DNA from 2 places in the Marinobacter sp. THAF197a genome. Region 2 is predicted to be linked to the other one. Evidence: riboswitches for the same ligand, from Rfam matches in the RefSeq annotation. Region 2 holds a riboswitch; the other holds the start of a gene.
The links. A riboswitch is a leader RNA that binds a small molecule or an ion and turns the genes downstream of it on or off. The one in region 2 is predicted to bind cobalamin.

Region 1 (10,470 bases), 310 kb from region 2:
ACGCCCTGTTCTTTCTGGGCACGGGCGATACGTTCCTGCATGATTTTCTGTTTGGCGGCCATGCGCTTGGCATGGCGTTCGGGGTCTTTGGCGCGTTCACGCATGATGACTCTCCTTGGATTCACGCATTTGTATTCATCAGGAAAACCGGATGTCCTCGCCGCGAAAGATCGCGGCAACCAAGGCCGGCGACGACGGGAAGTAGCCGTGAAAATAGCTGGCCACCAGATTCTGGTGGCGATACACCGCCTCTCCGTCAGAGCCGGCCTGCTTCTTCGCCCTGGCCGCAGGTTGCCAAGGGGTATCAAGACTGGAATGGTGATAGGTGTGGCCCCGCAACCCGCCCAGCTGGGTTTCCAGACTTTGCAGCCCCAGCGCGGTCAAACGGTTAGCCATGGTAGCGCGCCCGGGTACCAGGCCCAGCAGGCCATGCACCGTGCCGTCTTTGTCTGCCAGTTCTTCGGCACAGGCCATTAGCCCGCCACACTCTGCCAGAATGGGCTTACCGGCCTGATGGAAGGCGCGGATCGACAATTGCATAGGCTGGTTTTCCGCCAAGCTCCGGGCATGCAGTTCCGGATAGCCGCCCGGCAGCCAGAGCGCGTCGGCCATCGGTACTTCCGAATCGTGCAGGGGCGAAAAATACACCAGCTCAGCGCCCATGGCTGTGAGCAGATCCAGGTTGGCCCGGTAGATAAAGCTGAAGGCCGCATCCCTGGCCACGGCGATCCGGCGCCCGGTCAGCAGCGGTTCTGGCCTGGGTGGTGCCTGAAAATGAAAAGGGACGGGCTTGGGAAGTACATCCAGACCCGCTGATGTCAGGACTTCGGCCGCTCTATCCAGCCGATCACTGAGGTCGTCCATTTCTGCCGCCTGGACCAGCCCAAGGTGCCGGTCCGGGATATTCATGGCATCGTTTCGGGGTATCGCGCCCAACAGACTGATGCCATCCGGCAGGCTCTCCCGTAACAGCTCGCCGTGGTAGGGACTGCCAATCTTGTTGGCAATTACCTGATGAACAGGGAGTTCGGAATCAAAGCTCGCCAAGCCCAGGGCAACCGCGCCGAAGGTCTGAGCCATGCCTTTGGCATCAATGACGGGCAAGGCAGGAATACCCGCCAGTTTGGCCAGATCACCGCTGCTGGGGCTGCCATCAAACAAGCCCATGGAGCCCTCCACCAGGATCAGGTCGGCGCTCTGGGCGGCCTCGGCCAGCCGCCACCGGCACTCGTCCTCGCCGGTCATCCAGGGGTGCAACTGGTAAACCGGGTTACCGGAGGCCACCTCCAGCACCATGGGATCAAGGTAATCCGGCCCGTGTTTGAACACCCGGACGTTCCGTCCGGCGTTCCGGTGCAGGCGCGCCAGGGCGGCCGTAACCATGGATTTGCCCTGGCCGGAACCCGGGGCGGTGATCATGGCCGCTGGGACTTTGTTGTCTGGCATGTGTTGCTTTTCCTGTCGCCTGAATTCGGTGCGGACGGGCAGCGGGGCAGGGCATTCCGGGACACGCTGCCCTCGCGATACTTCTGAGTTAGTCTCGTTTTGGCACAAAGAAAGGCGCGCCATCCACTTCCACCGTTGTCAGTTGCTGGTTATACAAACGTTCCAGAGCATTCGGCACCAGCATCCTTTCTGCCGGGCCCCAGCAGGTTTCACCATTGGGGTACATCAGCAAAATATGATCACACCAGCGGGCAGCCAGGTTCAGGTCGTGCAGGCACATGAAAATGGCGTTACCCGCTGCCGCCCGGTCAGTGAGTAATTTCATGACGGCCACCTGGTGGTGCAGGTCCAGGTGATTTGTCGGTTCATCCAGCAGCCAGGTGTGGGGCGACTGAGTCACCAGCGTGGCAATCGCCACTCGCTGGCGTTCGCCGCCAGACAGGGTGCTGACCAGGCGGTTTTTCAGATGCAGGACATCGAGCGCTTCCAGTGATCTCTCTGCCATGGCCAGATCGTCTGCCCCTTCCATCTGCCAGGGCGCCAGCCACGGATGACGCCCGATCAGCGCGGTTTCCAGTACCGTTGCCGGGAAGCCATCCTGTCGGTCCTGGAACACCAGCCCCAACTGTTGGGAGAGGGCTCTCCGCTTTAGCTTCGCTGTAGGTACATCATTCAGGAACAAAGCACCGGCGCGGGGCGAACGAAGGCCTGCGAGGGTGTGCAACAGCGTGGTCTTGCCGGCACCGTTGGGCCCGAGTACGCCCCAAACCTGACCTGATTTTATTGCCAGATCCAAAGGATAACTGTCGGCCCGGCCAGGAATATCGATGACCAGTTCCCGGGTACTCAGGGTTTGCATTGGGGGGCGTTGTTTACCGGACATCAGCGACTCCGGTACAACAGATACAGGAAAGTGGGAACGCCCAACAGCGCGGTGATCACACCCACCGGCAGTTGCTCCGGCGCGATCACAACCCTTGCCAGGGTATCCGCCAGCACCAACAGTGTGCCACCGGCTAACGCACAGGCCGGTAAAATCAGGCGCTGGTCGTTACCAAGCACCAACCGGAGCATATGCGGGACCACCAGCCCTACAAAGCCTATGCTACCGGCCATGGTCACCGCCGTGGCCGTGAGCAGGCTGGCCAGTATGTAAATCAGCCATTCCAGTGGGCGCACTGAGATCCCCAGGGCAGCAGCCTGCATGGGGCCACGGGCCAATACATTCAGACTGCGGCCAAGAGGCACCACTAGCGCACAGACCAGCACCAGCACGCCAAGCCCCGGCCAGGGCGCCCTGGCGTAGGACACATCGCCCATTAGCCAGTACAACATGCCCGGCAACTCTCTGGCCGGGCTGATAGCCAGCATCAAGGTAATGACCGCGCCCCAGCCAGCCGCCACCACAACCCCCGTTAGCAAAAGGCGGGAGGGCGTCCAGCTGCCGGTGCCGTGGGCGAGCCCGAACACCATCAAGGTGGCCAGCATGGCACCGGCAAAGGCCGAACCGGAGATAACCGCGCCGCCGAGCCCCGCCAACATCGCCAGCAATGCCCCCACGGCGGCACCCCCGGACAGCCCCAACACATAGGGATCGGCAAGCGGGTTACGCAGCAGCACCTGCATCAATGCCCCGGCCACCGCCAGCAGACCTCCGGTGGCAAAGGCCGACAGCGTTCTGGGTAGCCGGAGCTCAAGAATCAGAGTGCGGTGCAGGTTGGAGCCCTCACCCAGAAACACCAACAACACGTCCGCAGGTGCAATTGCAACACTGCCAATACCGACCGACATCACCATGGCGATCAGCCCGGCTGCGGCCAGAACGGCAAGGGGCAGGGTGATCGGGCGTATCACACCGCTACTCCACTAGGGCCGTCGGCCACGGGCCACCTCCAGTTTCTCGCAAAACAATTGCGTTCCCTCAAGCATTCTCGGAGTCGGTCGCTGAACCAGTGACGGCGGGATAAAAAACAGGTTGTTTCGCTCTGTCGCAGTGATGCTGGGGAATGCCTGCCAGCGCGTCAGCCAGTGGCGATTCTCCTCACCCATTCCACCCGCCAGAATGGCCTCGGGATTCGCCGCAATCACCGCTTCCGCACTGATCCTCGGCACTAGCCGGTCCAGCTGACCAAACACGTTATCACCACCGCAAAGTTCAATCATTTCACCGATCAGGTGCTGGCTGTTGACCGTCATCAGGGGCTCATCCCAAACCTGGTAAAACACCGGCACCGGATCAGCCTTGGCGTACGCCCCCTGCAAGTCGGCAATGCCCTGACGGAATCGCTCTGCCTCTGCAAAGCCTTTTGCTTCAGTACCTGCCAGTATGGAGATGCGCTCAATGGTGTTGGAGACAGCTTCAAAACTCCGGGGCTCAATGGAGAACACCGGGACGCCCATATCCTTGAGTGTGACCAGCTGCTCCGTCGGGTTCCCGGTTACCCAGCCAATCACGAGATCCGGCTGCAGCTCCAGCAGCCGTTCCATATCCATGCGGGTATGGCTACCCACTGAAGCGACCTCTCGGGCTGCCGGGGGATAATCGCTGTAAGCCACCACGGCAACCACCTGGTCACCGGCGCCCGCTGCCCATGCCAGTTCTGTCGCCCCAGGCGAAAGTGCGGCAATGCGTTTTGCCGGGTGTTCCAGGCATATCTCCTCGCCCAGATCATCCGTGGCGCAGACATAGGATGCCAGGGCCGGAGATGCCAACAGCATCCAGCCGAGCAGTATGCTCACACCCTTAAGCTTTCCCACTGGCGCCTCCCCGGCAAGATTATGCAGTTTTATCGGAAGTCATAGCGAACCGAAAGAAACCCTGCGGTGCCCGCCGCCAGGTATCCTGAACCATCAAATCGGGTTGCCGTCGCGTATTCCTTATCCGTAACGTTCTGAAGCGTCAGCCGTGCTGTCCAGTCCGGAGCAAATTCCCACCCTGCACGAAGGTTGAAGGTGACGTAGCCCGGTAAACGATTTTGATTATTAGCATCATCGTAGCGGTAACCACTGGCCAGAGCGGTGCCTCCCAGGCTCCAGGCACCCATTTGACGGTCCAGGTCAACCCTCAGCGATTGGTGACTGCGACGACGCAGGCGGTTATCCGTCTCACGGTCGCGCGGATCCATCAAGGTGAGTTTGACCCCAAGATCCCAACCATTCGAACGCAGACCTGAGGCCAGCTCCGCGCCACGAATACGGGCTTCACTCACGTTGGCAGGCCGGAGATCACCGCTGATGCTCTGGAGTTCAATCAGATTCTCTACGTCCAGCTGATAAAGAGCGGCATCCCAGTACCAGTGTTCGTAACGACCGCTAAGCCCCAACTCCACGGACGCTCCTTCCTCCGGTTTGAGGTCCGGGTTGCCGGCATAACTGCCACCGAAATCGAATATCTCCAAAGGATAGTAAAGATCATTGAACGTAGGCGCCCGGAAAGAGGTGCCATAACTCACCCGTACCCGGTGGGAACGGTCAAACGAGTGGCCAAGGGCAATGCCGCCGGTTTCCTGTCGACCGTAGGCCTCGTTGTCGTCGCCGCGAAAGGACAACTGAATATCGGAAGGGCCGAAGTTTAAGCGCAGCTGGGTGAATAACGCGGCATTGGTGCGACTGTTCTCATCGAACTCGATGGTGCTTTTCACTTCGTCGGATTGCAGCTCTCCCCCGACTGCGAGCTCGTGCACGCCTGCGGTGAAAGTGTTTTCCCATCGTGCGGTTCGGGTTTTGGTGTTGAATACAGAATCGCCGGCACTGCGGAAGCTTTCTTGCTCGTCAGCAGATTCGGAAAGCTGGATGGACGTCGCCCAATAATCACTGACAGGAGTATTCAATGTGACGCCGACGGTCCGGATCATAAAATCCGTGTTGCCACCGTCAAACTCAGTATTGCCCTCTGACTGCATTATGACGAAACTGGCCTCTCCTCCGCTCGGCAATTCATGCACAACACGCCCGACGCCGGCGGTGTTGCGAAAGCCTTTGTCCTCGCCATCTTTCACTATTCTGGTGCCATCGGTTTCCTTGTGCAGCCCGCTGAGGCTGAACCGGGTTGCTCCGTGAGTCGCCGATGCGCCAGCACTGGTTTTCTGAGTGTTGAAATTGCCTGCTCCGGTTTCAACCCACCCTCGGCCACCATGCTTTGGATCCAGTGTAAATGCCTGAATGACACCGCCTACCGCGTCAGCGCCATAGAGTGCGCTGCGGGGGCCCCTGACGATTTCCACACGCTCGACCAGATCAACGGGAAAATACTGCCAAGGCGCGCCACCGCTGGTAGCAGAGCGAAGGCGCACACCATCAACCAGAAAGACCGTGGAATCATTCGCGGTGCCACGAGTGAATACACTGGTGTTCTTGCCAAATGACCCGTTAGTGACCAGATCAATGCCGGGCTGCGCCGCCAGCAGATCGGTAAATTCGGCAGCTGCCTCGCGACGGATGGTTTCTTCTTCGATGACCGTCACCGACGACAGGCTTTCTCCCACCGTACGGGGGCCAAGCGTGGCAGTTACAACAATAGGCTCGAGAGTATCCGGGGCGGGTTCAGATTCTGAACCAGTCGCCGGTAGGGCAAAAGGTATGAACACAAGGGCAGACAAGACTTGGGAACGCTTCATTTCTTCACTCGCTTCGCGCCGCACTCACCCGTGCGGTTGATACTGATTAATGCGGAGGAGAAATGTCTGTATTGACGGAGGGTGGAGGGGCGTCGATCAGTTGCATTGGCCGGTTCACCCACCGCCGCTGCCCTCCGCAACGTAGGTGTCTGGAACTCATGGGCTCCAAATTCCAGGCCGGTCTCCGGGCTTCCAGGTGGAGCGGATGCTCCGGGGCAATCACCTTCCCATGCCAGAGGCACAGTGGCGCATTGGATTGCCTTTCACCTGATTACCGTTGCGGGGGCAGCGCCGGGCTCTCACCGGCTTCCCGTTTCACTCACTGCGTTCGCCGGACTATCGCCAGCCCGGTTGGAACGCTCAGAGCACCTGAAATTGCCGGCAAGACTATCAACCAGGGTGGGGGTGGTCAATGAGATATGTTAATTCAGACAACGCACTTCCCAGACGTTGCCAGCCGGACTCATCGGGCGGCAAACCAAAGCGCAAGGCTGACGACTCATCAAAACGCCTGACCAGGATGGCACGATGAGCCAACTCGTCCGCTATTGATGCTGCGTGTTCGTGATGGATCGTGCGAAACAGCAACGTGCCGGTAGCTGCTGGCATGCCCGATTTCCTGAGCAGACCGTCCATCCGCAGCCGTGACGTCTGCAGCCTGCCCCGCGCCTCCACCTGCCATGTCCTGTCAGCCAGAGCTCTTGCCATCAAATAACGCGCCGGGCCACTGACGGTCCAGGGGCCCAATTCAAGAGCCAGCGCACGGGCCAGTTCCGGGCTGGCCAATACTACCCCGGCGCGAATCCCGGCCAGGCCGAAAAACTTGCCCAGTGATCGCAGAAGTATCAGACCCGGCGCGCCCGCCCAGGGTTCCAACCCGAACCCGGGCTCTCCCTCGACAAAGGCCTGATCAAGCACCAGCCAGCCCCCACGCGCCTGCAATCGTTGGTGCCACAGCAGGAGACGGGCCGGATCGACCAGCTGCCCGGTCGGATTATTCGGCTGTATCCACACCACCACATCCACAGAATCCAGCCAGGTCAGATCGTCTTGTTCTGTTGCCTGCTCAGGAATCGCCACCACCTCGAAACCGGCGCGACGCCAGGCATGACCGTGCTCGCGATATCCCGGCACAGGCACCGCCACCCGACCAACACCATGCGCCCTGGTGCGCACCGAAGGCAGGGCCATGATCGCCGCCTGGGATCCCGCCACCGGCAGGCAACTGGCCCGTTCCGGCGCACCCGCCCAGCAACGGATGATCTCCTCCAGCCCATCGTCCGGCTCTGGCAGTCGTTGCCATACCTCCGGTGGAATGGCCGGAACCGGCCAGGGTACCGGATTGATGCCGGTGGACAGATCAAGCCATTGCTCGCGGGGAATGCCCCAACGCTGTATTGCAGCCTGTAACCGCCCGCCATGCTCCGGGGATTCAGGAAGGTCGAAGGCCGTCATCCTGCACCTCCACGCACCACCCAGCTGCAGGCAAGGGCGAGGACGAATAGCACCGACAACCACAGCATTACCCCACGCTGTACCAGGGCAATGGCACCTTCGATTGTCGCTGCCGAGGCCCCGGGACCACGACCTAACACTGGCCGTTCCTTGATGCCGTTGGCATAGGGCGCCGGTCCACCGAGGGTCACACCAAGGGCGCCCGCCCCGGCGGACATCACTGGCCCGGCATTGGGGCTATCCCAGGTTCTTGCCTGGGTACGCCAACAACGGAGCGCCACCCGGGTACTTCCCAACATCGCGTAAGTGAGGGCGGTCAGCCGGGCAGGCAGCCAGTTCATGAGGTCATCCAGCCTGGCGGCAAACCGACCGAAGTAAAGAAATCGGGAGTTGCGATAGCCCCACATGGCGTCCAGGGTGTTGATCAATCGGTGCAAAACCACACCCGGCAGCCCGGCAAGCAGGTACCAGAACAGACTTGAGAACACCGCATCGGCACCATTTTCCAGCATGGATTCCGAGGCAGCTGCGGCCACCCCCTCGTCGGACAGCGCCGCTGCATCCCGGCTGACAATCCACCCCACCGCTCTCCTGGCTTGGTCAACGTCGCCCGCAGTCAATGCCGTGGACACCGCTCGGCCATGTTCCGCCAGCCCCCGTAACGACATTGCGAGCCATACGCCGGCCACTTGAGCCACCAACCATAGCCAGCCGCCCAGCCAGAATTGCAGCGCTACAGCCAGTGCCAGCACCGGCGTGACGACGATCGCGGTTGCCAACGCACCGAGGCACAGGCTCCTTGCTGCGGCCTGCGGCTGGCCATTCAGGCCAGCTTCCGCCACCGAGGCCCAACGGCCAAAACCTGCCAGAGGGTGCCACCGGCGCGGTTCACCAACCAGCCAGTCCAGTGCAACCGCCGCGACACATACCAACACCGCAACCAGAAACGTTTCCAAATGTGGGCTCCATGAATCAGATGCTGGCAAGTCTAACCGAGTGGAGCCTGATCTTGACACCTTCGCCTCCCGGTAAGACCATCCTCGGTTTTCCGCCCACAAGGAATCATCGTCATGGCCCTGCCTCAAAGCTGGCTAGCACCGCCCCCCGCCCCCTCAGCCGAACACGCCGCACTTGCCGCAGCGCGACAGCAGGTTCTGACCAAACCGCCAGGCTCTCTCGGGCAACTGGAGCAGCTGGCGATTACCCTGGCGGCCCTGAACGTCACAGACAGGCCAACCGTTGATCCTGTCCGCATGGTGGTGTTTGCCGGTGATCATGGCGTATGTGCTGAAGGTGTTTCCGCCTTTCCCCAGGAGGTCACCGCCCAGATGGTTGCCAACTTCGCTGGCGGTGGCGCGGCCATCAGCGTAATGGCCAGGGAACTCGGCGCCAGCCTGGAAGTTGTGAACCTGGGCACGGTCGGCGAGGTACCCATGCTCCCCGGCGTCATTCACCAGATTATCGGCCCCAGTACCGCCAATATGGCCGAAACACCCGCCCTTGGCCCGGGACAGGTAGCTGCTGCACTGACCAGTGGCGACCAGGCAGCCGAGCGGTCGGCCAACGCCGGATGCCGGTTGTTCATCGGTGGCGACATGGGCATAGGCAACACAACCAGTGCCGCCGCACTCGCCTGCGCATTGCTTGGCCTGCCACCCGAGAAGCTCGTTGGGCCGGGCACCGGCCTTGACAGCCAGGGGGTCGCTCGCAAAACCCGGGTGGTCTCCAAAGCACTGGCCCGGCATGGCGACGACCGAAACGCCCTGTCTGTGCTGACTTCCCTCGGCGGCTTCGAGATTGCGGCGTTGACCGGTGCCATCCTCGGCTGCGCAGCCCGCAAGATCCCGGTATTGGTCGATGGCTTTATCGTCTCGGCCGCCGCGCTTGTGGCGGTTAAACAGCAACCCGGAGCGCGCGATTGGCTCATGTTTGCGCACCGGTCTGCCGAGCCCGGTCACGACGCGGTGCTTGAAGCACTTGATGCGACCCCACTGCTGGACCTGGGCATGCGCCTGGGTGAGGGCAGCGGCGCCGCGGTTGCCCTGCCTTTGCTTCGGGCAGCCTGCGCACTGCATAACAACATGGCCAGCTTTGCTGATGCCGGCATCAGCGGAAAATCCGGGGAGTAGAGTCATGACAACCACAGTGATCGACCTGATACGCCATGGCGAACCCGAGGGTGGGCAAATGTTCCGGGGCAGCAAGGACGACCCGCTGAGCCCCGTCGGCTGGCAGCAGATGGAAGCCGCCGTCCACGGTCACGACCGCTGGGATGCCATTGTCAGCTCGCCGATGACGCGGTGCCGCCTGTTTGCAGAACAGCTCGCGCAAAGACGCAGGATTCCCCTGCACATCGAAGATGACCTGCGGGAAATCGGATTTGGTGACTGGGAGGGGTTAACTTCGCAGCAGGTCCAGGAACGTTATGGCGACCATCTCAGCCGCTTCTGGCAGGATCCCATAAACTCCAACCCGCCCGGCGGTGAAGCCATTACCGACTTCTACCAGCGTGTCACCCTCGGGTTTGATCGCTGGCAGGACAAACTTGCGAACCAGCGTATCCTGGTGGTTTGCCATGGTGGCGTTATTCGCATGGTGCTGGCCAACGTGCTGGGCATTCCCCTGGAGAAATCGTTTGCTGGTTTTTCCGTGCCCTATGCCTGCCGCAGCCGGATTCAGGTGGACCAGTCCGAGTTTGGCACCTTCCGCAGCCTGGTCAGCCACCAGCCTTGAGGGTCAGTGGCAGACCAGCCACCGACATCACCACCTCATCACAGCGCTGCGCGAGTGCCTGGTTGAGCCACCCCAGCTCGTCGGCAAAGCGACGGGTTAGGGGGTCCATGCCGATGGTGCCCAGCCCTACCTCATTGGTGACAATCACCAACGGGCCCGGATAGGTTTCCACGGCAGTCAGGAAGGCGGCACGTTCAGGCTGAAACAGCGAGCGGTCGGC
Region 2 (10,470 bases):
TGGTCCGCACCCTGCTGAATGTGTTGGATACTGGCCGGCTGGTGTTCCCCTCCGGCAATCGGGAAATCGACTTCCGCAATACCCTGATCTTTATGACCAGTAACGCCGGCGCGCTGGAGGCGGAGGCTCACCATCACCGTTATCAGCGAGGCTGGCGGCGATGGCTGGGGCTGTCACCCGGCTCTGGCGAAACCATTCGGGATGCCGCGCTTCGGCGCCATTTCGACCCGGAGTTTCTCAACCGGATTGACCAGATACTGAGTTACAACAGCCTCACCGACAACTGGCTGGACGCGCTGTTGGATATCGAGCTGGCGGGGCTGAACAAACGCCTGGCCCGAAAAAATGCAGAACTGACCCTGTCCCAGAACCTGCGCCGGGAGCTCTGCCGAGGCTACGACAGCCGTTATGGCGCACGGGAGATGTTACGGGCGTTTCGCCAGCGCCTGGAGCCGGCGGTTGCGCGGGCGTTGCTGGCCCATCCGGAGTGCCAGCGGTTTGAGGCCGATGTGGATAAACACACGGTCAGCGTTCGCCAATACGTCGAATGACGTAGGCACCGGGGCCATTTCGCGAATACCTGCCCGGCGCGGGATCTCCGATAGTAAAGCTGTGACTTAACCGTGCAAGCCAAACCCAAGGAGCGCCCGTTATGGCTGAAACCATCATCAAGATCGATCTGAACAAGTCTGCCTACGAGAACGACAAGATTCACAACCGCTGGCACCCGGACATTCCCCTGGTGGCCACCGTCAAACCCGGCGATGACTTCATCGTGGAGTGCTACGACTGGACCGGCGGCCAGATCAAGAACAACGACAGCGCCGACGACGTGCGCGATGTGGATCTCAGCCAGGTGCACTTCCTGTCGGGTCCGATTGGTGTGGAAGGCGCAGAGCCGGGTGACCTGCTGGAAGTCGACATTCTGGACATAGGTACGTTTGAGGAGAGCCAGTGGGGCTTCAACGGTTTCTTCTCCAAGCAGAACGGCGGTGGCTTTCTGACGGAACATTTCCCCGAAGCCCAGAAATCAATCTGGGACTTCAACGGCATGTTCACCAAGTCCCGGCACATTCCTAACGTGGAGTTTGCCGGGTTGATACATCCAGGGCTGATTGGTTGCCTGCCTTCCAAGGAACTTCTGGATACATGGAACAAGCGGGAAGCGGGCCTGGTAGCAACGGACCCTGACCGTGTGCCGGAGTTGGCTACTCTGCCTAACGGCGAAACGGCCCACATGGGCCAGATGAGAGGGGACGCGGCCAAGGCGGCTGGCGCTGAGGCCGCGCGAACCGTGCCACCGAGGGAGCATGGTGGCAACTGCGACATCAAGGATCTTTCCCGTGGCTCCAAAGTGTATTTTCCGGTTTACGTAGACGGCGCGGGACTGTCTGTGGGCGACCTGCACTTCAGCCAGGGTGATGGTGAGATTACGTTCTGTGGGGCCATCGAAATGGCCGGCTGGATTCACTTGCGGGTGAACCTGATCAAAGACGGCGTGCGAAAATACGGCATCAAGAACCCGGTGTTCAAGCCCAGCCCCATCAAGCCCCGCTACGACGATTATGTGATCTTTGAGGGCATCTCGGTGGATGAAGAGGGCGGCCAGCACTATCTGGACGTGCATGTGGCCTATCGCCAGGCCTGCCTGAATGCCATCGAATACATGACCAAGTTCGGCTACAGCAGGGCACAGGCTTACGCGATCCTTGGGTGTGCGCCGGTGGAGGGGCATATCAGCGGTGTGGTTGATATTCCCAACGCCTGTGCAACGCTCTGGCTGCCAACCGGCATCTTTGATTTCGACATCAACCCGTCAGCGGATGGCCCACAGAAGAAAGTCAGTGGCGGCATGGACGTGCCCCTGTCGAAAGACAAGGAGTAACCGACATGCCTGTGTATGACTACAAATGTCGGGAACACGGGTTGTTCCACCAGCTGGCCACCATGGAAGACTGTGCCAAGCCGGCGGAGTGCCCGACCTGTCAGGCGCTGTCACCCCGAGTCATAGTGCTGCCCCCGGAGATTGCCGCCATGGACCCGGCCAAACGATCGGCTCAGGACCGGAACGAGCGCTCGAAACACGAACCAGTGTTTTCGACTGCCGATCGCAGGGCACACGACAAGGAACACAGCCGAAGTTGTGGTTGCGGCTCACCGAAGCCGGGCAAATCCATGCTGTTCTACACCGCAGACGGTAAGAAAATGTTTCCCTCGATGCGGCCGTGGATGATCAGCCACTGACAACCGATTCGACGTTTCACGTGTTTGGCCCCGATACGGGGCCTTTTTTCGATACGCCATTCAGGGCTGCTCAAGCACCAGATCCCGATACCACGCTGTTGCCCGTTCACCGGTATTATCCGCATCCGACATGATGGCCACGCCAACAATGCGCGGGGGGTTCTCCCCGAACGCTTCCCGGTAATCCGCCACAATATCCCGTTCCACGGTGACCCACTCCCCGGTTTGCTCCGGGCCGGAATTGACCGCCACCATCATGGTCTGGTCGGTGAAGGCATTGGCGACAATGGATTGCTCTGGTAGCCGGTTGGCCCAGATGTAGTTCAGGGCATTACCCGGCAGGGACTCGCCAAACATCACCTCCACGGTTTTGCGCTTGGCCCGTTCAAAGAAGCCTGCTTTGTCGGGCTGAAATTCAAAGGCCACGTAGATTCGCGCCGGGTAGTCGTCGCCGGACTTTTTCCGGGCATCACCCTGGTCGAACACATTGGACACCTTCCATTGCCAGCGCAGAATCAGCGATTCGCCGGGTTCTAACGACAATCGGGCAATTAGGCCGGAGGCGCTGTTATCAGCAGTCGCCTTGACCACCTGAACACCGTCGTCCGTGACCAGCTCGTAGCGCGTGTGCCGGTCGATTCTGGGAAATTCCAGAGGTTCCCAACCATCAGATAATGAACTCATGGTGGAGAAGGGTTGCAGTAAAGGCGCCTGCGCCATCATCGCCGGGCTGGCCAATAGCAGAGCCAACACCCATGCAGTGACTGCCAGTGATGAACGCTTCATAGACTTGTCCTTTTGTTTTCGGGCCACTGCAGTGGCAGACAGCGGGCCTGCAATAAAGTGCCTTGTCAGTGGCTATTAGTCCGTATATAGTGACCAAATCCTTGGTTGACTACCATATGTTGTGATCATTCTCTGATCACTTCAGACATAAAGGTAGTCGGGAATCCGGTGAGAATCCGGAACTGACGCGCAGCGGTATTGGGGAACGAGCGTGGCATCAAGACACTGGCAAGCGCCGGGAAGTCGCCACGCAAGGCCGAACCAACAGGTTCACGCCCCTGAGTCCGAAGACCTGCCAGGGATAGACACTGCACCTTCGCGTTTCAAGGTGAGCAGGTAAGGATTATTGGCCACGGACGACACGGACACCCACGGACTACAAATATTCAAAAGATGGCAGCCCCATTTTTTGTCCGTGAAAGTCCGTGTCGTCCGTGGCCAGAAAGTCTTTTCTCCTGTGAACGCGAAGGTTGCACTAACAACGCGTGCACAAGGAGAAGCCCCATGTCTGCCACCGCTCTGGCCGAAGCCCCGGCCGCCGATACCCAGTCCCTTCAAGTTATTAAACGCAACGGCACCCTGGTTGGATTCAATCCCGCCAAAATCAGTGTGGCGGTGACCAAAGCGTTCCTGGCCGTGGAAGGCGACAAAGCCGCCGGTTCGGCCCGCATCAACGACGCCGTGCATCGGGTCACCGAACAGGTGGTGCAGGCCATCAGCCGGCGCCTGAAAGCCGGCGGTAAAGTGCATATTGAAGACATTCAGGACCAGGTGGAACTGGCCCTGATGCGGGCCGAAGAGCAAAAGGTGGCCCGGGCTTACGTGCTCTACCGGGAAGAGCACGCCCGCAAGCGCGCCATCGAAGAGCCCATGGAAGCGCACCCGCACCTGACCGTGAAAAAAGCCGACGGCAGCGTGGCGCCGCTGGACCTGGGCCTGATGAAGCTGCAGGTAGAACAGGCCGCCACCGGCCTGGACGGCATTGACGGCGAATCCCTGGTCGACGAAGCCCTGCGCAACCTGTACGACGGCATTGCAGAAACCGAAGTGCTCTCCGCCCTGATCATGACCGCCCGTGGCCGTATCGAGCAGGAGCCGGACTACAGCGCCGTCACCGCCCGGCTGTTGCTGGAACAGCTTCGCCTGGAAGCGGCTGAGGCCCTGGACCTGCCCCGCAACCAGCCGCTGGCAGAGGTTTATCCACAGGCCCTGAACGCGTTCATCCACGCCGGTATCCGCTACGAATTGCTGGACGAAGCCCTGGCCGCCTTTGACCTGGAACGCCTGGGCGCAGCCATCATCCCCGAGCGCGACCACCAGTTCGGTTTCCTCGGCCTGCAAACCCTGTACGACCGCTACTTCCTGCACTGGAACAAGGCCCGCCTGGAACTGCCCCAGGTATTCTTCATGCGAGTCGCCATGGGCCTGGCCCTGCGGGAAGACGACCCCAATGCCCGCGCCATCGAATTCTACAACCTGTTGTCATCTTTCGATTACATGGCCAGCACACCCACGCTGTTCAACAGTGGCACCCGCCATTCCCAGTTGTCCTCCTGCTACCTGACCACCGTCGGCGATGACCTGGAAGGCATTTACGGTGCCATCAGAGACAACGCCCTGTTGAGTAAATGGGCTGGCGGCCTGGGCAACGACTGGACCCCGGTGCGGGCGCTGGGCTCCCACATCAAAGGCACCAACGGCCAGAGCCAGGGCGTGGTGCCCTTCCTGAAAGTGGTCAACGACACCGCGGTGGCGGTGAACCAGGGTGGCAAGCGCAAAGGCGCCGTGTGTGCCTACCTGGAAAGCTGGCATCTGGACATCGAAGAATTCCTGGAGTTGCGCAAAAACACCGGCGACGAACGCCGCCGCACCCACGACATGAACACCGCCAACTGGGTGCCGGATTTGCTGATCGAACGCATGCGCGAAGACCGGGACTGGACCCTGTTTTCCCCCAGCGATGCGCCAGACCTGCACGACCTTTACGGCAACGCCTTCCGGGAACGCTACGAGCATTACGAAGCGCTGGCGGAGCAGGGTAAGATCAAACTGTTCAAGAAAATCCCTGCCAAACAACTGTGGCGCAAAATGCTCACCGTGCTGTTTGAAACCGGCCACCCCTGGGTTACCTTCAAAGACCCCTGCAACCTGCGTTCCCCGCAGCAGCACCAGGGCGTGGTGCACAGCTCCAACCTGTGCACCGAAATCACCCTGAACACCAGCGCCGACGAAATCGCCGTATGCAACCTGGGCTCGGTCAACCTGGCCGCCCACATCGCCAACGGCGAGCTGGACGTACAGCGCCTGGAACGCACCGTGACCACCGCCGTTCGCATGCTCGATAACGTCATCGATATCAACTTCTACGCCGTACCCCAGGCGAAGAACTCCAACCTCAAACACCGCCCCGTGGGCCTGGGCCTGATGGGCTTTCAGGACGCCCTCTACCAACTGGGCCTGCCCTACACCAGCCCGGAAGCCGTCGAGTTTGCTGATGTGGCCATGGAACAACTCAGCTACTTCGCCATCCGCGCCTCCGCCACCCTGGCCGGCGAACGGGGTGCCTATGAAACCTACGAAGGCTCCCTCTGGCAGCAAGGCATCCTACCCATCGATTCCATCAACCTGTTAAAGGAGAACCGTCGGGAAGGGGACCTGTCGCTCAACACCAACAGCCGCCTGGACTGGACACCGGTGCGCGAGCTGATTGCCAAACACGGCATGCGCAACAGCAACGTCATGGCCATCGCCCCCACCGCCACCATCTCCAACATCGTCGGTGTGTCTCAGTCCATCGAACCGGCGTACCAGAACCTGTTCGTGAAATCGAACCTCTCTGGCGAATTCACCGTGGTCAATCCCTCCCTGGTGCGCGACCTTAAAGCCGAAGGCCTGTGGGACAACGTGATGGTCAACGACCTCAAATACTTCGACGGCAGCGTCCAGCAGATCGACCGCATCCCACCGGTACTGAAAGCCCGCTACGCCACCGCCTTCGAAATCGACCCAAGATGGCTGGTAGAGGCCGCGGCAAGACGCCAGAAATGGTTGGACCAGGCCCAGAGCCTGAACCTGTACATGGCTGAACCCAGCGGCAAGAAACTGGATGCTCTGTACCAGTTGGCCTGGGAACGCGGTTTGAAAACCACCTACTACCTGCGCTCGTTGGGTGCCACCGGCGCCGAAAAGAGTGCCCCGGTGGCTGCACCCCAGCCGCAAGTGTGCAGCATCGACGAGCCAGACTGCGAAGCCTGTCAGTAACTATAGGCTTTGCCGAATAAGCAGCGATTACTCCACAGCCTGAAGAACCGGGCTGGTCTGGCTTCCCAAAAATGTCTGTAGCCATGGATGGCTACAGCCAAGCCCCCCAGGGATGGGTTCACGGGCGGTTTTTGGGAAGCCAGACCAGACCGGTTCCACCACCAAGCAAAGCAGGCTAAGCGACCAAGAACTCCGAGGTAAAAGACATGCTAGATTGGGACGACGAACCAAAATCCGAAAACAAGCCGGCTGCCAGCGCCGGCCCGGCGCCGGTGAATGTAGACGACAAGCGCGTCATCAACGGCGAAACCGACATCAACCAGTTGGCACCGTTCAAGTACCCCTGGGCCTGGGAATACTTCATGAACGCCAACAAAAACCACTGGACCCCGCTGGACGTCAACATGGCCCAGGACGTCCACGACTACCACCACCGCCTGAGCCCGGCGGAAAAGCACGTGTACGAAAACGTACTGGCCTACCTCACCACCTCCGACATCCTCGCCATGCGCAACATCGGCCTGGCCGTGATGGAGAAAATGAGCGCGCCGGAACTGCAAATCTACCAGGCCCGCCAGGTGTACGAAGAAGCCCTGCACACCTGGACCTACCAGCACTGCATCGAAACCCTCAACCTGGACCAGAGCGAAATCTACAACCGCTACCGCGTGGTGCCGGAAATCAACGGCAAGATCCAGGTAGCCAACCGACGGCTGGACGCCGCCATGCGCTCCGACATGAACCTGCGCAACCCGGACGACCTGCAGGAATTCATCATGTCTTACCTGTTCTTCGCGGCCGTGTTTGAAGGCTGCTGGTTCTACAACGGCTTCAGCCCCATTTTCGCCCTGCAACGCCGGGGCCTGATGCGTGGCACTGGCGAGCAACTGCAGTACATCCTGCGGGACGAAGCCATGCACTTCTCCTTCGGCCTGAAAGTGGTCAACCAGATCCTGGAAGAAGAAAACATCACCTTCGACCCCAAAGCCGTGCGCGACATGTGGGACGAATCCGAAGCCGCTGAAATGGCCTACGCCAACTACATCCTGCGTGACCCCATCCTCGGCTACTCGGCGGAATACCACACCGAACAATTCCGCTTCGTGGCCAACCGCCGCGCCAGAACCGTCGGCCTGGAAGAACCTTTCCCGGGGGCCAAGAACGTCTCGCCCTGGTTGGACGAGCAAGCCACCATGCGCAAGGAGAAGAACTTCTTTGAAACCCGGGTGATTGAATACCAGACCGGGGCGCAGTTGGAGTGGTGAGTTTCTGCTAGGCTAGTGCCATACGCACTAGCCTGGCCGATTTGCTTTGAGGCAACCACCATGACCAATCCCCGCACGCCCATCTTCTGGCGCGATGCCCGCATGCCCCATGTGGAATTGCGCAAAGTCGCGGATGGGCGCGAGGTTTGTTATGCCTTGCACACCCACCGGCACTGGTCGATCGGGGCCATTACCGGCGGTGAAAGTACGTTTCTGTACCGCAGCGACCAATACCATGTAACCGCCGGCACACTGGTGTTGATGAACCCGGAATGGCCCCACGCCTGCAACCCCATTGATAACCAGCCCTGGGCGTACCTGATGCTGTACGTGGATACCGACTGGCTGACCCGGCTGAGATTTGAAGCTGGCCTGCTGCCAACCCATGACTGGCGGGACCTGGAGACGGCAGTGATCACCGACTCCGGACAGTACCAAGACTACTGCGCCATGGCAGAGTGCGTGCTGGACCCCAAGCGAGACCTTCTAGAAAAGCAAAGCCGGGTAGCCGAGTACCTGCTGGACCTGATGCAGAGCCTGGCGAAACAACCGGCTCGGGGCATTCAGCGCCCCTCGGGCACGCTGGCCACGGTTGCCGACCATCTGGACAACCACTGCACAGAAGAGGTGTCGCTGGATGATCTCTGCCGGCTCAGTGGCTACAGCCCGGGGCATCTGGTACGGGTGTTTCGGCAGACCTATGGATTGACGCCCCACGCCTACCTGATCAATCGGCGCATTCAACACGGCCAGACGGAACTGAAACGCGGCGTCAGCATTGCCGAGGCGGCCCTCAATGCCGGCTTTGCCGACCAGGCGCATTTCCAGAGAACCTTCAAGCGAGTGGTAGCGGCCACCCCCAACCAGTATCGCCAGCCGTCAGTCCAGCAGCAGGAACACGCAGCTTCCGACAAGTAACAACGCCAGAGCCCGGTTGAACGCGCGCAGGATTCGCGGCTGCTGCACCAGCCGGCGAAGCCCGACCCCGACATACACCCAACTGGCCAGCGACAGCCAGCAAATGGGCAGATACAGCCCCGCAAACAGCCAGAGCAGGGTGGTTTCTCCTCCGTCGGTGAAGGCACTGATGCCCGCCACCGATGCAAGCCAGGCCTTTGGATTTAACCACTGCATCAGGGCGCCGGTCACAAAGCCGGGGGCAGGGCGAGCCTCGTCCTCGCTGAGGCGGCCATCTGCGGTAGCCAGTTGGTAGCTCAGATACAGCAGAAAGGCCACGCCGGCCCAGCTCAACCAGCGTTCAAACCGGGGGGCATGCTCCAACAACGAATGCAGGCCAAGGCCAATCGCGATAAACAGCGCAATAAAGCCCAGGGTGGCCCCGGTCACAAACACCAGGCCCTGAGACACCGGATAGCGCGTGCCACTGCTCAGACAGACAAGATTGACCGGCCCCGGCGAAACAGACGCCACCAGGGCGAAGGCCGACATGGGCAAAATAATGGACAGACTCATAACGTGAGTACTCTGAGAAAGACGGGAGGCACCCACTGTGCACGGTGCTTTACAACGGGTATTGAACAAAATTGCGGTGGCTTGCAGTCCGGGGTTTGATCTATGTTTGAAGTACCCCACACCCACCCAGACCGGAAGAGGCCAAGCCCATGAAAGTGGCTGTTTTCAGCACCAAACCCTACGACGAGCAATTCCTTGGGCAAGCCAGCCGGGACAGCCACGAGCATGAACTGGTGTTTCTTGAGCCCCGGTTGAATGCAACCACCGCGGCGCTCGCCAAAGGCTTTGATGCGGTGTGTGTGTTCGTGAACGACCAGGTGGACGGCGCCGTACTGGAGCTGCTGGCCGAAGGCGGCACCCGTGCGGTTGCACTGCGCTGTGCCGGTTTCAACAACGTAGACCTGAAAGCCGCCGAGCGCCTGGGGATCAACGTGGTGCGAGTGCCGGCTTACTCACCCTATGCCGTGGCCGAACACACCGTTGCCCTGATCTTGACGCTCAACCGGCAGATTCACCGGGCTTACCACCGTATTCGCGATGGCAATTTTGCGCTGGATGGTTTGCTGGGCTTCGACCTGCGAGGGCGCACCGTGGGCGTGGTGGGTACCGGCCAGATAGGCCTGGAGGTAGTGCGCATCATGCGTGGCTTTGGCTGCCGGGTGCTCTGTTACGACCTTCATGCCAACCCGGAAGCCCAACAACTGGGTGGTGAGTATGTGGCGCTGGACGACCTGTTCAGCCAGGCCGATATTGTCAGCCTGCATTGCCCGTTAACACCCGACACCCACCACCTGATCAACGCGGATACGGTGGCCAAGATGAAGCCGGGCGTGATGCTGATCAACACCAGCCGGGGCGCCATGGTCGATACCGCCGCTATCATCGAGGGCCTTAAATCCGGACAGATTGGCTACCTGGGCCTCGATGTGTACGAGGAAGAAGGTGACCTGTTTTTCGAAGACCTGTCCAACATCGTGCTGAAAGACGACGTGTTTGCGCGCTTGCTGACCTTCCCCAACGTAGTGATCACCGGCCACCAGGCCTTCTTCACTCGCAACGCCCTGGAGAGCATCGCCCACACAACGTTGGGTAACCTCACCGAACTGGCAAGCACGGGGCAGTGCGCAAACCGGGTAACCGCCCCCGCCGGTTAATGGCGCACTGAGACAAGCCGGCCGCGTACTCGTACAATCCGACCATGCCCAGACAGTTTTATCGAACGGGCCCCGACCATCGTGCCGGGGCACCTGTTACCTTCCTTGATGTACGCCGCCGCTTCCAGTTCCGAACCGTGGAGATTGGCCGCTGGGTAACCGAACCGGAAAAGCAGCGCAGCGCCGCCTTGTTCTACGACGCCCTGTGCGATTTGATGACCATCCTCGGCGGCACCGAAAGCCTGATCTCCCTGCGCGGCAGCCTGGCCCTGCAATACGGCATCGGC

Region 1: another riboswitch for cobalamin. It lies ahead of FIV08_RS01090 (TonB-dependent receptor domain-containing protein); the one in region 2 lies ahead of FIV08_RS19395 (ribonucleoside-diphosphate reductase subunit alpha).

What each region holds. Positions count from the first base shown of each region.
Region 1 is NZ_CP045324.1:241,075-251,544, reverse strand. It holds gene cobO (cob(I)yrinic acid a,c-diamide adenosyltransferase) at 1-104, opposite strand, end outside; gene FIV08_RS01110 (cobyrinate a,c-diamide synthase) at 139-1,446, opposite strand; gene FIV08_RS01105 (ABC transporter ATP-binding protein) at 1,535-2,305, opposite strand; gene FIV08_RS01100 (FecCD family ABC transporter permease) at 2,329-3,243, opposite strand; gene FIV08_RS01095 (cobalamin-binding protein) at 3,313-4,203, opposite strand; gene FIV08_RS01090 (TonB-dependent receptor domain-containing protein) at 4,233-6,062, opposite strand; cobalamin riboswitch at 6,220-6,428, opposite strand; gene cobD (threonine-phosphate decarboxylase CobD) at 6,453-7,517, opposite strand; gene cbiB (adenosylcobinamide-phosphate synthase CbiB) at 7,514-8,473, opposite strand; gene cobT (nicotinate-nucleotide--dimethylbenzimidazole phosphoribosyltransferase) at 8,588-9,646, shown strand; gene FIV08_RS01070 (histidine phosphatase family protein) at 9,651-10,250, shown strand; gene cobU (bifunctional adenosylcobinamide kinase/adenosylcobinamide-phosphate guanylyltransferase) at 10,234-10,470, opposite strand, start outside.
Region 2 is NZ_CP045324.1:4,197,050-4,207,519, reverse strand. It holds gene FIV08_RS19415 (AAA family ATPase) at 1-551, shown strand, start outside; gene fmdA (formamidase) at 653-1,885, shown strand; gene FIV08_RS19405 (FmdB family zinc ribbon protein) at 1,891-2,244, shown strand; gene FIV08_RS19400 (DUF3047 domain-containing protein) at 2,305-2,967, opposite strand; cobalamin riboswitch at 3,147-3,345, shown strand; gene FIV08_RS19395 (ribonucleoside-diphosphate reductase subunit alpha) at 3,535-6,291, shown strand; gene FIV08_RS19390 (ribonucleotide-diphosphate reductase subunit beta) at 6,498-7,556, shown strand; gene FIV08_RS19385 (helix-turn-helix transcriptional regulator) at 7,617-8,474, shown strand; gene FIV08_RS19380 (LysE family translocator) at 8,436-9,029, opposite strand; gene FIV08_RS19375 (2-hydroxyacid dehydrogenase) at 9,179-10,183, shown strand; gene FIV08_RS19370 (CLCA_X family protein) at 10,228-10,470, shown strand, end outside.